DNA from 3 places in the Arsenophonus apicola genome. Region 2 is predicted to be linked to each of the others. Evidence: predicted binding sites of a transcription regulator. Region 2 holds the regulator's gene; each other region holds the start of a gene.
The links. The regulator LexA, encoded in region 2, represses DNA repair genes until DNA is damaged. The targets are predictions, from matches to a motif close to TNCTGTATGTACATACAGNA.

Region 1: a site for LexA is predicted at 3,201-3,220, ahead of sulA (SOS-induced cell division inhibitor SulA). Genes of this name have one in related genera too.
Region 3: a site for LexA is predicted at 3,009-3,028, ahead of mutH (DNA mismatch repair endonuclease MutH). Genes of this name have one in related genera too.

Annotation. Positions count from the first base shown of each region.
Region 1 covers NZ_CP084222.1:2,089,178-2,095,036, reverse strand. The annotation lists gene LDL57_RS10045 (AAA family ATPase) at 1-124, opposite strand, end outside; gene matP (macrodomain Ter protein MatP) at 677-1,126, shown strand; gene ompA (porin OmpA) at 1,246-2,289, opposite strand; gene sulA (SOS-induced cell division inhibitor SulA) at 2,669-3,184, opposite strand; gene LDL57_RS10025 (TfoX/Sxy family DNA transformation protein) at 3,670-4,269, shown strand; gene yccS (YccS family putative transporter) at 4,333-5,859, opposite strand, start outside.
Region 2 covers NZ_CP084222.1:3,016,483-3,022,341, forward strand. The annotation lists gene gntU (gluconate transporter) at 1-1,152, opposite strand, end outside; gene gntK (gluconokinase) at 1,149-1,691, opposite strand; gene zur (zinc uptake transcriptional repressor Zur) at 2,077-2,541, shown strand; gene lexA (transcriptional repressor LexA) at 2,752-3,366, opposite strand; gene LDL57_RS14290 (diacylglycerol kinase) at 3,468-3,842, opposite strand; gene plsB (glycerol-3-phosphate 1-O-acyltransferase PlsB) at 3,966-5,859, shown strand, end outside.
Region 3 covers NZ_CP084222.1:2,553,821-2,559,679, reverse strand. The annotation lists gene tnpA (IS200/IS605 family transposase) at 1-276, opposite strand, end outside; partial or broken gene LDL57_RS12215 (RNA-guided endonuclease InsQ/TnpB family protein) at 349-1,498, shown strand; gene LDL57_RS12210 (hypothetical protein) at 1,614-2,069, shown strand; gene mutH (DNA mismatch repair endonuclease MutH) at 2,102-2,791, opposite strand; gene leuD (3-isopropylmalate dehydratase small subunit) at 3,512-4,114, opposite strand; gene leuC (3-isopropylmalate dehydratase large subunit) at 4,125-5,540, opposite strand; gene leuB (3-isopropylmalate dehydrogenase) at 5,544-5,859, opposite strand, start outside.

The sequences.
Region 1 (5,859 bases), 930 kb from region 2:
TATACAATCTGGGTTGAATGCTGGCCAAAGTGGCATTATCTAGTTTATCTGCAGAAGCAAAAAGATTAAGATAAGGTTCATAATCAGGTGTTAAATTCTGCCATATTAATTCGTTACTAATCACGCTATTTTTCAACTTATAATTTAAATAAAAAGTTTATAAATTATCCTCAATATCCTGATTATATAGCGTCAAGATAGAAGATATTTTAGAAACACGCTATTGTTTGTAGTTAGAGAAACAGGGTACATCTTACTATGAAAACAAGATATCTGTTTCCAGCATTATAAAATTTTTACGATGAATGATTATATTAACGTTTGTTTAAATTTATGCCACTATTAATTTTGTATATTTTAAATATAATTTTATTTTCAAGTAGTACGCTAATGACTTACGCTCTGAAACCACTAATACAGTAGATATAATGTATCATTTCAATTCAGAACACAGTGGAAATAACAAACTATCAATGAGAATAATTATATTCTATCGCATTAATTATGATTTTTTGTTAATTGACTTGCATAAATAGGAAAAATTATATTTTTTGCTAACATTTCAATATAAGTGTGATTTCTTACTAAGATTTTACTAAATTGGTTAAATAAACCAAACGTTTTTATTTCTAAAAGTGGTTATAATTACATAAGTTACGTTGTCACAGAGATGATTATGAAATATCAACAGCTTGAAAATCTTGAATGTGGTTGGAAATGGGATTACCTGGTTAAAAAGTATCGGGATGGTGAAAATATCACTAAGTATATTGAAAAAAGCGCCGCTCAGGATGCGATTGAACAACTGTTGAAATTAGAAAACACTCCAACAAAAGTGATAAACTGGATAAAAAATCATATGTCGCCAGATTTATCTAATCGAATGAAGCAGACGATTAGAGCTCGTAGAAAGCGACATTTTAATGCCGAGCATCAACACTCTTGCAAAAAATCTATCGATTTAGATTTCCTAGTGTGGCAAAGGCTCTCTATTCTAGCAAGAAAACAAGGCCGTACACTATCTGAAACTATTGTGCATCTTATAGAAGAGGCTGAAAGAAAAGACCAGTATGCTAACCAAATGTCAACATTTAAACAGGATTTACAAAACATACTGGGTGACTAGAGCAAAAGATATAATTTTAAATGCAATTTTTTAGTCTTCTGGCAAAAAATTTTAAGCAAAAAAATAACCCTAGAAGAAAGGGTTATTTTATTGGAAATAATTAATTTCTTAAAGCGATATTAAGGTTGCGGAGTTACCTCTGTAGAACCTTGGATCTCGATTTCAACGCGGCGATCTGGCGCTAAGCAGTTAATTAATGCAGCGCGAGGTTTTACGTTATTACAAGTACTACCGGTTACTGGATTTTCTTCCCCGCGGCCTTGTGAACTAATTGCATTCGCAGGGATACCTTTAGAAATCAAATAGCTCATAACTTCATGTGCACGTTTTTGAGATAAAGGTTTGTTGTAGGATGGTGAACCAATACGGTCTGTATAGCCAAGAACCATAACACGCCCTTGAGTTGGATCAAGATTAGTCAGTTCACTATACAACTTATCAAGTTCAGCTTTACCTGCTGGTTTCAATGTATGCTTATTGAATTCAAACAAAACATCAGAACGTAAAGTAAAGCGTTTGTTTTCGATTGGAGCTGGTGCTGGTACAATTACAGGAGCAGGCTCTTGATTGAATCGATATGCAACACCAACGCTCAACATTCCGTTATCTGGACGAACAGACAGTGAATCTTTATCGCCAATATGGCTAACCCATTGATAATCTAAACGAGTTGCCCATTCTGGGGTAATAGCATATTCAAGCCCTAGCGCATAAACTGGAGAAACACCAGTGTCATGCTCTTTAAAAGAGGGTTGATTTTCTACGTTTGCTTTTGCGTCAGTACGCCATACCATACCACCAAGACGAGTATAGACATCTAATTCGTCTGTGATTGGATAGCTTAGACGAGCGGTTAATTGAACACCCATCGATTTCAGACTACCGTTATTTGGTTGACCCGAATATCTCATTCTGCCAAACCAGTCATAACCTAATTCGAAACCGAGATATTGATTATGTTGGTAACCAAGATAGGCACCAGCACCTAGTTGATCGCGCTTAGTTTTACCACTACCAACATTATCACCGTAAGGATGAAAGCCGGTATCTTCAAAGTGTGACCAACCTAATTTAGCACCGGTATACCAGGTATTATTTTTGGGTGCTGCTTGGGCTGCAGTTGCGAAAGCTGCCACTGCTACTGCGATAGCTATCTTTTTCATTTTACGCCTCGTTATCATCCAATATAGGCATCAGCTTCTTGAGCTTTTTTATAAGCCGTATGGTTTAAAATGCTTGTTAAGTTATTACGCTCTACTATCTTCGTCTCTACTTTATCTGTCTAAGGAATCATTCAAATAAAAAGTAGAATCAAAGCACTACCTTAACGTTGTAAAGTCTACAACGAACTTCAAAAGTTACAAGTAGAGGAAACATTAATCTCATTAACTTTTTAAAAGGCAATTGGTGAATTATAGATATAGTTTATAACTAGATTGCCATGATTAATCAATTAACCAAATGATTTATATTATGTTTTTTTGTTTTTGTCTATTGTGGTTTATAACTCATCAATCAGATTAGGAATAATCCTAATCTAGACTAGTGATAATAATTAGAATGAATTTTTAGTTGATTAGGATGTCTGCGCTGGCAATTTGTATTTTCAGGCCGCATAACAAAGCCGATGCTGTTTCCTATCTGTGCTGCATGCTCTAAATGCTGTAAACATGATGGTGATAAAGTTGGTAACCATCCTAAGACAATACTGCAGTTGCCGCTAGATAATGCTTTTATCATGGCAACAACACTCATTTCTGGGCTTAGCGAATTTATCTGTATGGTTTTATTCAATGGTAACTCTGAGTTAAACAACCAATTGCGGCTTAATTTTCGCTTAGGATTTAGCCATAATAGCCAACGAGATTCATCGCTAAGTCGGTGTAATAGTGATGTTAGGAGTACTTCAACCATAGGATTATTTTCATTATATACCCATTCATTAACTGCGCCGTTTAAATAAACTGGCACATTTCTATAATTTGGTAATAGTAAATTTTGAACATTATTAGGTTGATTTTTTGTTTTTATTGGATAATTGCATGTGTCGTTATTCATATTGACCTCAGCTTAACACTGTATATGCATACAGTAATCGTATATTCATACAATATCAAGCCAATTTTTACAAAGCGCTTCGCAAAAAATTAACTTTTCCGCTTAATTGAACACTTAATTGTTGCAGTTTGGATAAGATGGCGTATTTTTCTATTTTACCTTTTAAGTAGAATATTTTTATTAACTATTAATGATTTAAGTGGATATAGGATACGATTTATTTATTATAAGTATTAAATATAAACGGTAGTAGCTAAGTTAGGTTTTGTAATTGGTAAGATATTTATTTGGCTATATTTAATTGAATATTAAACGATGCTTAAGGTTTTGTTCGTCGCCTTTTGTATATGAGGTTTTGCAATAACATAGAGGTTTTTAAAGTGGGAGAAATAACTTAATAAATTTTCTTGCTATTTTAACTGATTTAAATATGGAGAAGTATAAAAATATTAGATTTGTGAGCGTTCACATGGAGAGTGGCAATTATGCTTTTATTTGATTCTTGTTTTTCTAGTTTGCAAAGGCTAATGGAAAATTATGGCCATATAAAACAGAAACCGCATTTCGGTGGTTATCGTATTCTAGTCAATCATGTCATTATTGGGCAGGTATTGGATGGCAAGTTTTATCTACGAGGTTGTTTATTTGCTGAACTTCAATTTGAAGTATCTGGGTTGCAAAAATTGGTTTATACCAAGAAAGGTGTTCCTCTTATATTAAAATATTTTTTTATCAATGAGATGCTTTGGAATGATAATTTACTTTTATGTTATTACATTGATCTCGCTTATAAAGCAGCAGTAGAAGAATTATCTCAAAAACAGCTTTTACATATTAGGATCAAAGATTTGCCTAATATGAATATGTCGATAGAAAGGGCATTGGGAAAAGTAGGCATTAGCGATGTAGGCTATTTGAAAATGTTAGGTGCTAAAGCTTGCTATTTAAAATTAAGACAGAAGAAAGTGAATTTGAGTATTAAATTACTGTTTGAATTAGCGGGTGCTATCGAAGGTTATCATATTGCGGTACTTCCTGAGTCAATAAAAATTGAATTAATTACTTGGTACAATAGCTTAACGTAAAGAAATACACCAAGAAAATGATTTTATGGTTTTATGTTTAAAAATTTACTAATTAAAACGATTTTAGTCTGGCTCTTGTTGGTTAATAAAAACAATTAGAGAGGTGATTTCTGGCAACAGATTAATTAATAATAATAATTGCTCAACAATAAGTTGTTCTTTGTTATTTTCTCCTAATTGTATTGTTTGGAAGCGTTGAATTAATGGGTTATTTAACTCTTTGACTACTTGATTATTCAATAAGGCAAAGTTCAACGCCGATTCAATATAGGCAATTGTATTATCAAGAATAGATAAAACAGTCTGGTTATTAAGTTGTTCCCGATGTGCCCCCAAGGCTGAAATATAACTCAACATACTGTGATTAAGGCAGAGTAATCTAAAAATTTTTTCTGGGGAAAGAGTGTTAGTTTTCGTTCTGGCAAGCATATCGGATAACACAGAAACCAGTTCTGCGTCATTAATATGGGCGTCGCGACGAGCAATGCGATAATTGACACTGTTATCTCTGCCTTGATGATATTGAAATAAAATAGCGGCAAGATAACGACAATTACTGTGTAATGTTTGTTGCAGTACTTTAGGCAGTTGTCGAAATTTCCAATCAGGCCAAATATAATTTACTGCAATCCAAGCAATGCCACAGCCAATGAATGTATTCGTTACTCGGGGAAGCATAACGGTGAAACCTTCGCCTAATAAGTTAAAACTAAGCAAAACCAGCAAAGTAATAAATAAGGTGGCTTGGGCATATTGACTATTGCGGCAGGTAAAGAAAAGCACGCCACTAATAATAATGAGCAAGAGTTGCCCTTCTATCGAGAGGACAAAATAGAGTAGTGGTAAGCCAATTAGAATAGCGGCAATGGTTCCAATAATACGCAATATTAAGCAATTCTTAGTTGCAAGATAATTTGGTTGGCATACAAATAAGCTGGTTAATAATATCCAATAACCTTGAGGTAGATTAAAGCATTGAACAATAATATAACCCGTACACAATACTACTGACATTCTAATAGCATGTCTAAATAGGGTTGAATTAAGTGTTAAGTTATTAGTAATTGTGAGCCAAAAATCGCCAATGTTAGATAGCGAATTGTCAGAAAGTTGTGTTTCAGTCAATGTTTGACTATATGAGATTTCTATTTGCTCGACAGCAATACTATTAAGTTGAGTATCTATCTCTTTGAGATTAACTAATAGGTTATAAAGAGTGTTTATTTGTTTGTTGTTAGGATATTGTTGTGTAAGGTGTTGCAACGAATTTTCTAGGTTAGCAAATGCATCTTTAAATTTTGTATTATGCTGATACCTTGTGTGCGATAAAATGGAGTGAGCAACCAATTGGCATGCTTCAGCTTGCATCGATAGTAATTTCTGGAACCGGAACAGAATATCACTATGGGGAAAATCTTGATTTAGGTTTTGATATTTAATGTGAGATGAACTAGCTCGTTCATGTATATCTTGGACAATAAAATAGTAATGTAAGCTATTGTTAGTCCCTGTTTGGTTTTTATTATTTTTTAAGCGGCTTAGCAAGGTTACTTTCATTTGGTTCAGCGTATTGACCAGCTTGCTATTGGC
Region 2 (5,859 bases):
TAACTCACTGATAACCGGCAATATAAGCCCAATAGTTGTTAAACAAGCTACCGTCGCTGAGCCTTGAATAATACGTACAGCAGCCGCTAAGACAAAACAAGCCAATGCGATTGGTAAACCAGTATTCATTAACGCATTACCTAATACTGGCCCAACACCTGAATTTACTAAAACTTGCTTAAAAACGCCTCCAGCGCCTGTTATGAGTAAAATAATTCCTGCCGGTTGGATCGCTGCGGAGCAGATTTCCATCACTTTTTCTCTATTCATACCATAGCGAAACCCTAAACCATAGATAGCAAATAGACAAGCTAACAGCAATGCTATAAATGGGTGGCCAATAAACTCTAACCATTGCTCTGCAACAGAATCTTTTACCAAAAAATAATTACTTAATGTTTTCAATCCTACCAACGCTAAAGGAAATAGTACGATTAATAAGCTGAATGTAAAACTTGGCATTTTTCCTTTTTTGCTCTTATTACCTTGATAATTTTCAGGTAACGCAATAAAAACATGTTGGCTAATAAAATTACCAAATAATGGGCCAGCGATAAGCATTGCAGGGATCGCTGCACATATGCCAATTAAAATCATCCAACCAAAATCAGCATTCATCTGAGATGCAACCAACATTGGCGTTGGGCCCGGAAGTAAAAATGCAGCAGCAGCAGCTACTCCAGCAAAGAGCGGGATAGCTGTTTTAACAACATTCCCGCCTAAACGGTTAGTAATGGTAAAAACAATACCAATTAATAATACTATGGCGACATCAAAAAAAAGTGGCAATGCACAAATTAATCCTGTAATACCTATAGCTAAATTAGTCCGCTTTTCACCAAAACAAGTTATTAATTTTATCGCAATTTGCTCTAATGCGCCCGTTTCATGGAGTATTCGTCCAAACATGGTTCCCAATGCCACAACAATTGCTAAGAATCCTAATGTTCCTGCCATACCTTCTTGCATTGTTTCTATAATTTTTTTAACCGGCATGCCAGAAAACAGTCCCGCTAAAATAGAAACTACCATCAATGCAATGAAAGCGTGTAATCTTGCATACATAACCAGAAACAACAATAAAAAGACTGCACCTGCTGCAGTCAAGGTCAATATCAGCATATTGAATGTTTCAGGAATAGGCGTGTTCATCTATTTTCCTTAGTAATAATTTCATCAATTAATTTTACTGTATTATCAATAACCTCAATTAATGGTGGCTTAATATCGATGACATACACATCTTTTTCATCATTACTGGGTACTTCCAAAGTGTCAAACTGCGAGACCAACATATTTGGTTTGAAAAAATGATTTTTACGCTTTTTTAATCGGCCTTCTATTAACTTAAAGTCTCCTTCAAGATAAAGGAATGACAGATGTTGATTTCCATCTCTTAAAATATCTCGATATTTTTTTTTCAAAGCGGAACAAACAATTAAAGAAACACTATTTGTTCTTTGCATAGCAAAAATAGCATCATTCAATGCTTTAAGCCAAGGCAGTCGATCAGAATCATTCAAAGCATGGCCAGCCGACATCTTTTCAATATTGGCACGTGGATGCAAAAAATCACCATCTAAAAACGCAGCTCCTGTTTTCTGAGCGATCCCACTCGCAACTGCAGATTTACCACTACCAGATACCCCCATCAGTATAAAAACATGGTGTATTTTTTTGGTATCACTCATTAAAAACTCCGTTAAAAATCAGGCAATATATAAAATCTTACTGATAATTATCAGTTATAAAAAAATAATATAATAGATTTGTGATAGGAATCTCAGTAAAGAGGCGGATCTGAGCACAAGTAAAACTCGTTATCGGTTTTATAGCTCTTAATATAACCAGCAATAATTAATATTAGTTCCGTTAGCTCGTTGAAATTAATCATTTTAATTACGATTGACTATATGTGCTATTTTCCAATTTAGTATCTATTTATAACAATAGAAAATAAAAAAACATTATTAGAAAATAGTAAAAGATATTATTTATTTTAGAACTATGGTAGATATCAAAAAGTATAAATATGATAATATCATTATTATAATGATCTTCACCTTAGGATAATTCATGACAAAGCAAGATCAGGAAAAAATACTGTCCCAAGCTAAGAAAATATGCCAAGCGCGTAACGTACGTTTAACGCCACAAAGAGAAGAGGTATTGCGCCTTGTAGCAGCTCAACCTTGTGCTATTAGTGCTTATGATTTGCTTGACCTACTTAGAATTTCTGAACCTCAAGCTAAACCACCAACCATATATCGTGGCCTAGAATTTCTCTTAGAACAAGGATTTATTCACAAAATAGAATCAACAAATAGTTATGTTATTTGTCATCATTTTGAGGATCCTAAACATACTTCAGTTATGTTAATTTGTGACAGTTGCGGCAGTGTCGCCGAAAGTAATGGTCAAACAGTAGAAACCGCTATTATAAAATTAGCCAAACAGACTGGTTTTCAGTTATCTCATACCGTTGTTGAAAGCCATGGACTATGCTCGCCTTGCTACAAAATCGAGAAAAAATCCTGTTAAAACTATGCATTATTAAGGTTAAATAGAGATACAAAGGCCAGGCGTATGAACAATCGGCCTTTATTAAAAAATCAATAAAAATTTAAAATATCTTACTTAATACTTATTAGTTATAAATCAAACAAACTAGAAAATAATAATATTTTTTTCAATAAATTAAACTGAATTAACTTAAAAAATTAATTAGATATAAAATGACTAAAAATTTGACTAAAATGAATCACTACTACGAATAATACCAACAGCGAGTCCTTCAATAGTTAAGTTTTGTGTCCGCAAATCCACAATAATTGGCTCAAATTCAGGATTTTCAGCAATTAATTCAACTTTACTACCCGCTTGCTTGAAACGTTTAACCGTCACTTCATCATCAATACGTGCAACAACAATTTGCCCATTATGTACCTGTTGTGTTTTGTGTACAGCAAGTAAATCACCATCCATAATTCCGATATTTTTCATGGACATACCATTAACACGCAATAAAAAATCAGCACTAGGTCTAAAAATAGTAGCATCAATCCGATAATGGCTTTCGATATGTTCTTGGGCAAGTAATGGTTCTCCTGCCGCCACCCGACCAATAAGTGGTAACCATTCATCCTCATTTTCTTCTTGTAGTAGCCGGATACCGCGAGAAGCACCGGAAACAATTTCGATCACGCCTTTACGTGCCAAAGCCTTTAAATGTTCCTCTGCTGCATTTGGTGAACGAAAACCTAAACTTGTTGCAATTTCAGCGCGTGTGGGAGGCATACCCGTTTGCGAAATGTGTTCACGCACCAGATCATAGACCTGCTGCTGCCTCAACGTTAATTCTTTCATTTCGCCCCCTATTTATTTGCATTCGCACATTGTCACTGTAAGTATATACAGTTATATCAAGATTTTAAACTGAAAAATGTGTAAAACCCTATTTTTTATAACTAGCTCACGAAATAATGATTACTGATCACAATTGCCCAAATAAAAATAGCTAACCAAATTGAAATAAAAACAGCCGCTGAGCCCATATCTTTTGCCTTACCAGAAAGTTCATGTAATTCTGTACCAATTCTATCAACCACTGCTTCAATCGCACTATTTAATAATTCAACAATAGCTATTAATACCACTGAACTTATAAGTAGTAACCGTTCAATCCATTGTACATCAAGGAAAAAAGCCACACTGATGGCAATAATCACCATAATTGCTTCTTGTCTAAAAGCGGCTTCACTCTTCCAAGTTGACCTTAATCCTTTGAGCGAATAACCGGTTGCTTTAATAATTCGGGTTAGTCCCGTTGTTTGATTTGCCATAAAATTTACTCTCTAGATATAGTTCTATATGGGATTTAGTATAATTATTATCTTTTAAACAGATATTAATTACTATTTCTGATATGCTTGGGTAGGATTCAAATAAGAGGCTATCGCTCATCTATGTCATTTTGGCGTAAAATTTACTACAATCTATTAGATTTACCAATGAAATTATTGGTAAAAAGTAAACTCATACCAGCAGATCCAATTAAAGAATTGCATCTTGATACGACACGTCCTTTTCTATATGTATTACCTTATCATTCTAAAACAGACTTATTGACGTTACGTCAACAATGTTGTTCTATTGGTTTACCTGATCCACTTGATCCGATTGAAATAGACGAAATTAAATTACCTGCCTATGTCTTTATCGATGATGGCCCGCGTGTCTTTCGTTATTATTCGCCAAATCCACGTAAAGATTCCGTAAAAACGTTTACGGCTTATCTTGATCTTCATTGCCATAATCCCGAACTAAACATTCAGATGCTACCCGTATCAGTGATGTTCGGTCGAGCACCTGGTCGAGAAGGCCACTCACCAGCGCCTCCGTTACGTTTACTTAATGGTATTCAAAAATTCTTTGCCGTTATCCGGTTAGGACGTGACAGTTTTGTTCGTTTTTCACCCACTGTCTCTTTGCGCCAAATGGCTGGCGAATATGGTACTGATAAAATTATTGCCAACAAACTTGCTCGAGTCGCCCGCATTCACTATTCACGGCAACGATTGGCAGCAGTTGGCCCCAAACTTCCTGTACGCCACGATCTATTCAATAAGCTGTTAACTTCAAAAGCAATTGAAAAAGCAGTTGAAGATGAGGCTAAAGCAAAAAAAATCTCACTAGATAAGGCAAAACATAATGCGATTGCCATGATGGAAGAAATTGCCGCTAATTTTTCCTATGAAGCGATCCGTATTACTGACCGCGTACTTAGTTGGACATGGAATCGACTTTATCAAGGAATTAATGTGCAACATGCCGAACGTGTACGCCAATTAGCGCAAGATGGCCATGAAATTGTCTATATTCCTTCTCATCGTAGTCACATGGATTATCTATTGCTCTCTTACGTACTTTATCATCAAGGCTTAGTTCCTCCTCATATCGCCGCTGGTATCAATCTTAATTTTTGGCCTGCTGGCCCAATTTTTCGTCACTTAGGTGCTTTTTTCATTCGCCGCTCCTTCAAGGGCAATAAACTTTACTCCACCATATTTCGTGAGTATCTCAGTGAACTGTTTGCTCGTGGTTATTCAATTGAATATTTTGTCGAAGGCGGCCGCTCTCGAACAGGCCGACTACTGGAACCAAAAACTGGCACGCTGTCAATGACCCTACAAGCAATGCTACGAGGTGATTCACGTCCAATTACCATTGTCCCTATTTACATTGGCTATGAGCATGTATTAGAGGTTGCTACCTACGCTAAGGAACTAAAAGGGGCAGCAAAAGAGAAAGAAGGATTTTTTTCAATGTTAAGAGGTTTACGCAAATTGCGTAAACTAGGACAAGGTTATGTTAATTTTGGTCAACCGATTGCGCTAACACAATATTTGAATAAACATGTTCCAGAGTGGCGTCAATCTATTGATGCCATTGAGCCCCAACGTCCAACATGGCTAAATTTAACCGTGACTCGGCTAGCTCATAAAATTATGGTTAGAATTAACAACGCCGCTGCCGCTAATGCGGTAAATTTATGTTCAACGGTGTTGTTAGCCTCACGCCAGCGTGCATTAACCCGAGAACAACTGATTGAACAAATAGAATGTTACCTTCAACTATTAAGAAATGTGCCTTATAGTGGTGATAGCACGACACCAAATAAAACTGCCGAGCAGCTATTAGAAGACGCATTGCAATTGGATAAGTTTGAAGTCGAACATGACAGTATGGGTGATATTGTCGTATTACCACGTGAAAATGCAGTATTGATGACCTATTATCGAAACAATATTATGCATTTACTAGTTTTGCCTTCCTTAGTAGCCAATATCGTATTGCATA
Region 3 (5,859 bases), 460 kb from region 2:
GTCTAGAAACTCATTACGCAGACGACGAGACGTTACCGCTTTCAGCGAGTTTACTAGTACTGACAACTGCACTGTGGGCGGGTACTCGATCAGCATATGAACGTGATCGGACTCTCCGTTACTTTCCTTTAAATCAGCCCCAAAGTCGCGACACACTTCACCTGCATACTGATGAAATGCTTTGTAGTGCAAGCCACTGAGTACTTTCTTTCGGTACTTAGTCACAAAGACAAGGTGAACATGTAAAAGAAACGCTGCATGTCTTGAACGGTTGATTTTATATTTTGCATTGAAATTAACCGGATATACGGTAAGATAGTGAGATAATTTACTACACACTGAGTAATAATGCTAATTCTAAAAGCCTACAAATTCAGACTCGAACCAACCGAAAACAGTCGCAACGTTTGCGGCAGTTGTGCGGATGCGCTCGTTTTATCTGGAATTACGGGCTAGCAGAGACGCAACGCATTATTGAATCCGGCGGTAAACTACCGTCAGCGTTTGAACTAAATCGGATGCTCACAGAATGGAAAAAAAGCCGGAACATTCCTTTTGCAAGAAGCCTACACGGATAATCTTCAGCAGAAACTCAAAGATCTGCACGGGGCATGGAAACGCTGCTTTGATAAAAAACTGGCAGCAAAAGCTCCTGTATTTAAAAGGAAAAATGACGGGCGTGATTCAGTTCGTTTTGTTAATTTTGATAAATATTGTCAGCTCGATAATGGCAGAGTGAGATTACCGTCAGGTTTGGTATGGGTAAAGTTCCGGCAGTCGCAAAAGCTGTACGGTAAGATTAAAACGCAACCGTTAGCCAACATGCGGGACACTGGTATATATCGTTTCAGGTCGAACTGGAAATGGACATTCAGCCTCATTCGTCAGCAACAATGATTGGTTTGGATGCAGGTGTAACCAGACTCGCCACGCTGTCAGACGGCACAGTGTTTGAACCTGTAAACAGTTTTAAAACCAACCAAAAAAAGCTGGCGAAATTCCAGCGTCAGTTAAGCTGTAAAGTTAAATTCAGCAATAACTGGAAAAAACAGAAGCGAAAAATCCAACGTCTCCACTCGCATATAACCAATATCCGCAAAGACTACCTTCACAAAGTCACCAGTGAAATCAGCAAAACCACGCGATGATCGTCATTGAGGACTTAAAGGTCAGTAACATGTCGAAATCGGCAAAAGGTACACAAGAGCAGCACGGACGGAATGTCAGGGCAAAATCAGGACTTAACCGTTCGATACTGGATCAGGGTTGGTATGAAATGCGCCGTCAGCTTGAGTACAAGCAGCTATGGCGCGGTGGTCAGGTATTAGCTATGCCTCCGGCATATACAAGTCAACGGTGTGCATGTTGTGGTCATACAGCGAAAGAAAATCGTCAATCACAAAGTAGATTCGAGTGCCTTGAGTGCGGGTATACAGAGAACGCAGATATCAACGGAGCTCGTAACATTTTAGCGGCAGGACATGCCGTGTTAGCCTGTGAAGTGAACGGTGCAGTAATGCCGTCAGCAGCAGGAACCAGGCTTCTGAGCGATCAGATAGTCTCCGACTAACGGGAATCCCCCTCCTGAGTCACGAAGTGTGAAGGTGGGGAGGATGTCAATTGTCCCTGATTATGATTTATTATTAGTCGCTCCTCATATTGGTGATTATGGCACGCTTGATACCGTGGTACCGAGTGAACGTAATGATACCAAATTAGGAACTGCAAACCATCGTTTGCTGAAATTAGCCGATGATATTCATCGTGCTTTAGATCGCGATGAACAGCATAAACTTATTCATCATGGATCAGATGTGAATAATGAGTCATCGCAATTGACAGACAATTTTCCGGTAACGCTATTTTTGCCTAAAATAATCGGGAAATATAACACGATAGCTGTGTTGGATTCAGCAGAGGCACTTGCTGAATTTATTCAAGCTGCTAAAAATGAAGGTTATCATGTACCGATCAATGAACGTTGGCAAGGAATGCAGAATATTCGCCGAGCTTCTTATGAACAGACCCGTGGTAAGATTGCGCAGTATTATCGTAAATTGTCCTTATAAGATAACACTTGGCTGCTAGCAGTGATAAGTTATTATTTATGAGTGGGCAGCTCAAAATGACGTGCTAGTATTGGAGCAGTAAAATTTTTCTTAAGATAAAATCCACGTGGTAGGGTCATTATTGGTTGCCCGTATTTACCTATCCCTGCTGTTAATGCTTTATTGTTAGCGGCTTTGGGACGAATTTGTAAAACCTGGCCATGGTGGGCGGTGATGTTTTCCACCTGACCTAACACGATCATATCCATCAGCTCTTCCCAATCTTTTTTAAGTAGTTGCTCTTCAATTGAATTTGGACTCCACAATAGTGGCGAAGCAACTCTTCGTTTTGCTAATGGGATTTGGCGTTCACCTTCAATTGGTATCCATAAAACCCGTGACAGCTTGTGACGTACATGGCTAGAAAGCCAGGTCACTCCACTATTACCGGTTAAAGGTGCCACACAAACGAAGGTTGTTTCTAATGGTTCCCCATAGCGGTTAATAGGGATGGTCTTAAGTTCAATACCAAGATGGGCAAAATCTTGTTCTGCTTTGCTGCCGGCATTTGCACCTAAACAATATTCTAATAACTGACCTACCCAACCTTTGGCGCGTCTAAGATCGTGGGGGATAGCAATACCTGCATGGTAAGCCAGTTCAGCCATTGTATAGCCCGCGAGATTTTTAGCTTTATTAAGTAAACTTTGTTCATCATCAGGAAGCTGGGGAGAAAATCGCATAAATCAGACCTGTATAAAAAATGGACAATTAAATTTGTACACACAGTGAAAATTTTAACATAGATCGAATAAATAAGAACAATGCATTGATAATCAAATCATTTTATCTAAAGTCGGCAAATTTTTTTTCTGTTAGGAGTTTAATCGAAGAGGTAATAAACAGGATCTTAGCTATAGTTATCCACAATTTTACTGGATAACTCTAATAAAAGGCCTCTACTGGTTTAATTTACAGTCTTGACAGGCTGGTTTTTGCTAAAAAGACCAGTTAGCTTGCTTAACAAAACAGCGTATCATGTGGATAAAATAGATATTGTTGGATCTTTGTTCATCCCGTTTTGGTTGTGAGCTATCCGCGCTAGTTTGCTCTCTATTTAATCGATTAAATCCATTTATCTCTATGAAAAAAAACTATTAATTTTATATTTAGATATCTATCGATTAAAAAATTCATGAAATTATACCCTGTTTACTCTTGCTTTTATCACATGGATATCCACAGAAAAGGTGAATAAATTAATAAATATAGCTCTCTATGTGGATAATTTTTCATTATTAATAGATAAATTAAATTATTTTTTAGTAAATAAAACGAAATGTAAGATTTAGTCATGCAATTTAATCGCATGATATGCCATTTTCTAAGCTTAAAATTAATTAAAATAAAAAAATTGCCAGGCTCTGCCAGCATACAGAGGCCGAGCCTGTCATTGTGAATGGTTATTGCAAAAATAGTGGTTGCTGCTCTTCATAGCGGCTAATTTCTGCTTCATGTTGTAAAGTCAGTCCAATACTATCTAAACCATTCATCAAGCAATAACGATGAAAATTATCAATAGTAAAAAAATAAGTTTTATCCTCAGTTATAACCGTTTGAGTCGTCAAATCAATAGTGAATTGACAACCTTCATGGTGTTCAACATAGTTAAATAGTTGATTAATTTCTGTTTCATTTAACTTAATGGGTAATAATTGGTTGTTAAAGGCATTGTTATAGAAAATATCGGCAAAACTCGGCGCAATAATGGCGCAAAAGCCATAATCTGTTAATGCCCAAGGCGCATGTTCGCGCGATGATCCACATCCGAAATTTTCCCGAGTTAATAAAATAGTAGCGCCTTGATAACGAGATTTGTTAAGCACAAAATCTGGATCAGGTTGTTGACCGTTATCATCCAGAAAACGCCAATCGTGGAAAAGGTGTTGACCAAAACCGACTCGAGTGACTTTTTGTAAAAATTGTTTTGGGATGATCACATCAGTATCAATATTGGCTATATCTAAAGTCGCCACTAAGCCAGTATGTTGGATAAATTTTTTCATTTACCAATTCCTATTTTGTTTGGTCATTGTTGATCTTACGCACATCGACAAAATGGCCGTAAATAGCGGCCGCTGCCGCCATAGCGGGACTGACTAAGTGGGTTCGACCACCACGCCCCTGACGCCCTTCAAAATTACGGTTACTGGTGGAGGCACAACGTTCACCAGGGGCAAGGCGATCACTATTCATTGCCAGACACATTGAACAACCTGGTAAACGCCATTCAAATCCGGCATCGATAAATATTTTGTCCAAACCTTCGTGCTCTGCTTGTGCTTTTACTGGCTCTGAACCGGGAACAACAATAGCTTGTACATTAATGGCCACTTTATTGCCTTTGGCAATAGCGGCAGCAGAACGCAAATCTTCAATACGTGAATTAGTGCAAGAACCGATAAACACTTTATCAATTTTAATGTCAGTCAATTTGCTGCCAGCTTGTAACCCCATATAATTCAATGCTTTTTCCGCGGATGCGCATTCAATCGCATCAGGTAATGAACTAGGTAAAGGTATAACATCATCAATGGCAATCACTTGCCCTGGATTGGTACCCCAAGTAACCTGAGGCGCAATTTCCGCTGCATCAATAATTTTAATGGCATCATAATTGGCATTCGGATCAGACTTTAGAGTTTTCCAATAGTTAACGGCTTGCTGCCATTGTTCTCCGGTTGGTGCAAATCGACGGCCTTTAATATAATTAAATGTTGTATCATCAGGTGCAATAATTCCCGCTTTAGCTCCCATTTCAATTGCCATATTACAGATAGTCATTCGGCCTTCCATGGTTAAGTTTTCAATTGCCTTACCGCAGAATTCAATAACATAACCCGTACCACCGGCACTACCGATTTTGCCAATCATTGCCAATACCATATCCTTTGCTGTGATGCCATTTGCTAATTCACCGATAACTTCAATTTTCATCGTTTTAGCGCGAGCTTGTTTCAAGGTTTGGGTAGCCAAGACATGCTCAACTTCCGATGTACCAATACCAAAAGCTAATGCACCAAATGCACCATGGTTTGCAGTATGGGAATCACCACAAACAATAGTCATGCCGGGTAAAGTTATGCCTTGTTCCGGCCCCATAACGTGGACAATACCTTGGAAAGGATGTTCTAAATCGTAAAGTGTGATAGCAAATTGTTGACAATTTTTTATCAAGGTTTGCATTTGAATGCCAGCCATCTCACCACTTGCATTAATATCTTTAGTTTGGGTAGAGACATTGTGATCCATGGTGGCAAAGGTTTTATTGGGTTGCCTGACTGAACGGTTATGAGCCCTCAAACCATCAAATGCTTGGGGAGAAGTAACTTCATGCAGTAGGTGGCGATCGATATAAATTAATGGTGTTTCATTTTCCGATGCATGGACAATGTGTGCATCGTACAATTTTTGATATAAAGTTCTCGCCATAATCTAAGCCTCTTGCATAATATAGCTAGCAATAATACTGCCCATTTCATCGGTACTGACAAATTGCTGATCTAATGCCAAATCCTGAGTTCGATAACCTTGTAATAAGGTTTTATTGACGGCATTTTCTATCGCATCGGCAATATGTGGTTGATGCAGGCTATAACGCAGCATGAGCGCTACTGATAAGATTTGCGCAATTGGATTAGCCACATTTTTACCGGCGATATCTGGTGCTGAGCCGCCAGCTGGTTCGTATAAGCCAAAATTTTGTTGATTTAAACTGGCAGAAGGTAACATTCCCATTGAACCGGTAATC